One region of the Lactiplantibacillus plantarum genome, then DNA from elsewhere that is predicted to be linked to it. Evidence: predicted binding sites of a transcription regulator. Region 1 holds the regulator's gene; the other holds the start of a gene.
What was found. Region 1 encodes Rex, which represses fermentation and respiration genes when NADH is low (regulators of the CRP and FNR family bind a similar motif). Its sites were predicted from a motif close to TTGTGAANTANTTCACAA; they were not measured.
Positions count from the first base shown of each region.

Region 2: E5260_RS15060 (FAD-binding protein) is a predicted target of Rex. The motif match lies at 1,882-1,899, and genes of this name have one in related genera.

Region 1 is NZ_CP039121.1:2,656,424-2,659,565, forward strand. Features, by position in the region: gene groL (chaperonin GroEL) at 1-253, opposite strand, end outside; gene groES (co-chaperone GroES) at 309-593, opposite strand; gene E5260_RS12510 (CPBP family intramembrane glutamic endopeptidase) at 786-1,430, shown strand; gene E5260_RS12515 (redox-sensing transcriptional repressor Rex) at 1,595-2,272, opposite strand; gene E5260_RS12520 (ABC-F family ATP-binding cassette domain-containing protein) at 2,441-3,142, shown strand, end outside.
Region 2 is NZ_CP039121.1:3,188,159-3,191,300, forward strand. Features, by position in the region: gene E5260_RS15050 (LysR family transcriptional regulator) at 1-28, opposite strand, end outside; gene E5260_RS15055 (DASS family sodium-coupled anion symporter) at 138-1,553, opposite strand; gene E5260_RS15060 (FAD-binding protein) at 2,019-3,142, shown strand, end outside.

The sequences.
Region 1 (3,142 bases):
CAGCGATGTCATTAGTCTTTGAAGCAACTTCAGAAACTAACTTAGCACCCATGTTTTCGAAATGATCGTCTAATTCGATCGCCTTAGCAATCGTTACACCATCATTAGTAATTGTTGGTGAACCATATGATTGTTCCAAAACAACGTTGCGACCCTTAGGACCTAACGTTGACTTAACTGTGTCAGCTAATTGATCGACACCTTTTAGCATCGCTGAACGTGCATCTTCAGAGAACTTTAATTCTTTAGCCATTATCTCTATTCACCTCATGAATTTAATTTATTTTAAGTTGCGCAATTTAAATGGATTAGTCTTCGATTGCAACGATATCTTTTTCGTGCAATACCAAATACTTAGCACCTTGATACTTGACTTCGGTACCGGCATACTTATCGAATAATACTTGATCGCCGACCTTCACGCTGGGGTCAACTTTTGTCCCGTTATCTAAAACACGACCGTCATTGACGGCAACAACCTTACCGCTTTGGGGCTTTTCCTTAGCGTTATTGGCAATGACAATACCGCCAATTGTTTGTTCTTCTTCTTCTTGTTGTTGCAAGATAACGCGATCTCCTAATGGTTTTAACACGTGAATCCCTCCATTTATTCTTTTTTAGCACTCCTCAACCTCAAGTGCTAATTACATTGTCAACTATATCATTTTAATTCAAGATTGCAAGTGATTTGTCAATTATTAGTCAAAGAATGTCAAATCGACTATAATGAATACTATTGAAGTATCAATAAATCTTAAATCAAACTTTTAAAAGGACGTGACTTGATGGTTAATCGCCGCCAATCAATCTTTATTCTTATCATCTACTTTATTATTTACGCACTACCGAGCGTCCTTGTGACTGCTTTCCATCAGCTAGGGGCCCAAGTATTCGTGATTCAAACGGTCGACTACTTAGTCGGTGCAATCCTACTCATCTGGTTGGCGAGTCGCATGCGGACAAAAAACGTTGTTGAAAAACAACCAAGTAACTGGTTCATGACGTTCATCTGGGGATTGATCGGTCTTGTCCTAGTCATCGTTGGTCAAGTCATCATTTTAAAAATGACGGCTTTACTGGGACAGTCAACAGCGTCAACCAACACGACCACCCTCTTAACTGTTGGGCAACAATATCCCGCTTTCTTCTTAGCCATCATTGTCGGTGCCCCGATTATGGAAGAAATCGTCTTCCGCAAAGTTATCTTTGGCAATCTAAGTGCGGTTACTGGTCAGATTGGGGCGGCCTTGATTTCTAGTGTGCTATTTAGCTTTGCACATGCGGATGGTCACTTTATCCTCTATGCCTTTATCGGGTTATTATTCTGCTGGTTATACCAGCACACCGGTCGGATTCAAACATCGATGACGGCTCACATCCTAATGAACGCATCGGTTGTGTTACCCACATTATTAGGCTTACTGCACTAGTATCATTACTAGGTAGCGCTAACCTAGCGTTTCAACGTTAATTTTCACCGAATATTTATACGTTACAATCAATGATTCGTGATCTAAGTATGTTAAAAAGGCTTTCCTGAATAATTCAGAGAAGCCTTTTTATAGCCATTTAATTTCAAAGATAAAGCGAGTTATTAATCTTCAGTCTCATTTTCATCGTCATTACCATTGTCACCTAATTGCTGACCGTAATGTTCAATGAAGTAGATCAATGTTTGTAATTCGTTGGTCAAATCAACGTTCTGAACCCGTACTGTCTCAGGAACGGAGATTCGTAACGGCGTAAAGTTCATGATTCCTTTGACGTTTGCATCAACCAAGTCATCGGTAATTTTCTGAACAACCGTGGTTGGCACCGTTAAGATAGCAATCTCAATCTGTTGTTCGATCAATTGCTTTTTGAGCTCCGTCATTGGGTACACTGGAACCCCACTTTGGACTGTATTGGCAATCGCCTCGTTGACATCAAATGCTGCTGAAATGCGGACATTACTGTTTTTGTGAAAATTAAAGTTCAGTAGGGCGTGGCCCAAATTACCGACCCCAATTAAAGCAACATTCGTTAAGGTGTCTTGATTTAAAATCTTTTTGAAAAATGCAAGTAACGTTTCAACATCGTATCCATACCCTCGTTTGCCGAGCGCCCCAAAATACGAGAAATCTCGCCGAATCGTTGCTGAATCTACTTTAACCGCCTCGGACAACTCGGTCGATGAGACCCGCTTCTTATCTGCATCTAGCAAGATATTTAAATAGCGGTAATAAATCGGTAACCGTTTTGCCGTTGCCCGTGGAATTTTTGTTTCTGCCATTCGGACGTGTCCTCCTAATTAAAAGTTTGTGAATTTGCTGACACTATTCTAGCATAACGCGTGACTTTGTGAAATAATAATTACTTATTATTCCGAATAATTGGGTCAGGCCGTTACAATATGCTACAATTATGTCACGAATTAAATGTGAAAGGAGCTTAATAAAGCGTGATTTTACTACAAGTACAGCAAGTTATGCGGCGTTTTGGCGCCGATGTCTTGTTCGATAACGTACAAATGGATATTCAAGAACACGCTCGGGTGGCCCTCGTCGGTCGAAACGGGGCCGGAAAATCAACCTTACTTAAAATGATTGCCGGCGAAACGGTACCGGACGAAGGCCAGATTTCAATGCGCAAGGGCTTAACAATCGGTTACTTGGCGCAAGACCAAGGACTGGATAGTAACAATACGATTTGGGAAGAAATGAGTAGTGTCTTTGCTGAGTTACATGCCATCGAAAAACGGATGCACCAGCTCGAAAATCAATTGAGCGACCCCGCAATCATGAATGATGAGCAGGCTTATCAACAGACCCTGAAAACCTATGATCAGATTCAAACTGAATTTCAACAAAAAAACGGGTACGGCTACCAAGCTGAGATTCGGGGCGTGTTGCACGGCTTCCAATTCGACGCCGAGGTGTACGATAAGTCGGTGACGGCACTATCCGGTGGACAAAAGACCCAGTTGGCCTTGGCCAAGTTGTTACTTGAAAAACGGGACTTGCTTATCCTTGACGAACCGACGAACCACTTGGACGTCGAAACCCTTACTTGGTTGGAAAGCTATCTCCAGTCTTACTCTGGTGCGCTGCTAATCGTTAGCCATGACCGCTATTTCTTAGACCGGGTCGTTAACGAAGTCTAT
Region 2 (3,142 bases), 530 kb from region 1:
AGAAGTACTTTAAATCGCGTTCATTCACGTCAACGCCCCCATTCAATCTATTTAATACCTAATTTTAACACGAAAGATGCGGCAAATCGTGGTCAGGATCAATCACGACTTACCGCATCTATATTGCTCAGTTAGTCTTACCAAAAGCCTAATAACTTGGTCCACAGCAAGCCCCCACCTAACCAGATGACGTTAAAAATAACCCCAATAATTGCACTCAATCGCCACCACTCCGCACTAGTCACATAGCCTGTACTTGACAATAATGCCGCGGGCCCGGCCGAGTACGGCGTCGTTGACAAGTTGATTGAACCAGCAAATGCCAATAGTAACGCCGCTAAAACATGGGGAACACCGGCACCAATGGCGATGGATAAAAAGCCAGCATATAACGCCGAAATCTGTGTTGAAACACTCGGAAACATGTAATGTAAGTAAAAATAAGCTAAAAACAGGATAATGAGCACGCTAATCCAGTTCATACCATTCAGTAAATGACCTAACGTTTTGGAAAACCATGGGAAAAAGCCTAGTGTCATTAGCTTCTTAGACATCATCATGATGATCGATAACCAGACTAAAATATTCCAAGCAAAATGTTCATTGAGCAAATCGTTAGTCGTTAACACGCCCGTAATCAGCAAAATAACAACTGCAATAAAACTTACTTCGGTCGCATCGATGCCAATTTTAGTCCCGATCAACCATAAAACAATCGCTAAAATAAAGGTAATTGACATAATTTTTTCACTAGCTGTCATTTTTCCAAGTGCGGCCAAACGCGTCGTTGCCCAGCGGTGCGCGTCTGGCGTTTGTTTCACCTCAGGGGGATAGACTTTATATAGTACCCATGGAATAATTAGTAGCGATAAAATACCTGGGACACAAGCAGCCATAAACCATTGCATCCAAGTTACCGTGATTCCCTGCATCTTAGCTAAACCAATAGCCACCATGTTGCCAGCTAAACCGGTCAAAAACAAGCCTGATGTAATATTATTAACTTCATATTCATTAAAAACTAGAAATGAGCCTAATTTTCGCTGTGTGCCCTGTTTCGGATCAGATCCCATTTCACGAGAAAGATTATCAATAATGGGATACATAATCCCGTTGACCCGCGCATTATTGCTAGGAATACCAATCGCCAATACGGCATCAACAAAGGATAAGGCGTATGCTAAGCTCAGCGTGCGCTTGCCAAATAAACTGACAAACAGATAGGCGATCCGCTTGCCAAGTCCTGATTTAATAAAACCAGCAGCCATGAACATGCACATGGCAACCATCCACGCCGTCGAATTACCAAAACCAGTAGCGACTTCGTCCATCGTAAAAACACCCGTTAACGTCGCAACAACAATCCCAATCAGCGTGACGGCCATCATCGGTAATGGCTTGGTAATACAAGCAATAATCGTTGCCACAAAAATTGCAAATAAGTGCCACGCCATAATACTAATTGCTACTGGTCGTAGTGGCGTAACTAGCCATAACCCAATTCCAAAAATTAGCGGTAACAGAAAGCCCTTCCATTTTATTTCACTCAACATCTGCACTTCCTCCTAATCTTCATATAATTGTTAAGATTTTCACATATCTTGCCATTAACGGTTGTTTGCCGTTTTTCAATATCACCATAACTTAATTTATAAGTCTGTCAATTTAAATTTAGTTGTAGTTGCTTGAGGTGTCGCAATAAAACCCGTTATATACAGCCTACAGGGACCTGTTTGCGATTAAAAATACCTGAAATTATCATAGCGACTAGTGCCTTTTATCGGACACTTTTATAAATAGAATTTATAAAAAGCTAAAATAAAGTTTGCCACTTGCTTAATTCTCACTAAAGTTTCGACAACCCGTCAAATTAATCACAGCTTGTTATCCTTGTCACAATAGCATTCTGTTGGCTTCGTTAAAATTAACGGTTGTTTTTTCTAGGTAACTATTTATATTGAAAGCGTAAACAATCCGTGTACTTATCCAACTAAAAAACTAATAAAGGAATGTTAATTATGAAATATATTGCCTTGATTGGTACGGCGGCACAACAGTCTTACAACCGTGAATTATTACAATTTATGAAGCATCATTTTAGTCAACGGGCTACCATTGACGTTAATGAAATTACAGGGATTCCCCTTTTTAATGAACCAACTCAAAATCATATCCCGGCGACCGTTCAAGCCTTAAATGATAAAATTAGCCAGGCCGATGGGGTGATCATCGGGGTACCCGAATACGATCATGCCATTCCGGCCGCACTCAAGAACGTTATTGAATGGCTTTCTTACCAGCTCCACCCCTTTGCTAATAAACCGGTCATGTTAGTTGGTACTTCCCTTGGCGTACAGGGGACGTGCCGTGCTCAAGGTGACTTACGCAATATTCTCAATGCGCCCGGAGTTGATGCTCAGGTACTCCCTGGCAATGAATACATGTTAAGCTACGCTGCTAAAGCCTTTGATCAGAATGGTCAAATGACCGATGCCCCTTCTATCAAGTTCTTGGAACGGTGCTTCGATAACTTTGAAAAATACGTTAAGGCACTCAACGGCACGCCCGCGCTCAATGTGAACTGGCACGGTAACTACGACGTTATCGTTTTAGGCTTTGGTGGTGCCGGTGCTTCAGCGGCTCGTTTTGCTGCTGATAATGGTGCCCACGTACTAGTAGTTGATGCGGCACCATTTGGCCGTGAAGGTGGCAACACCCGCTACTCCGCCCAACACGTCGTTACGGGTGAAAGCTTAGATAAACTAACCGCTTATTATCAAGCACTGGGCGCGCCATTCAGTACCCCTACTAAGACACTCAACGCCTATTTAAGCGGTATGAGTAAAATTCCAGCATATTTTGAAAAATATCTGGGGATTAAAGCCGTTAGTTGGAAACATGATATTAAACCCGGTGATGCCGTTGCCATCAAGAAAACCATGGCGGAATACCCAGAACTAGCCGGAAGTGATACGATTGACTTTGCCCTCGTTCACAAACGTGATAAAGACGCTGCATTATGGAAACTACTCCGGCAAAAAGTCCTTGAACGAGCTGACAATATTGACGTTTGGTTGGACTCACGGGCACAACATTTGATCCAAGATCCTAATACTAAAGTGATCCAAGGGGTCCAAATCAA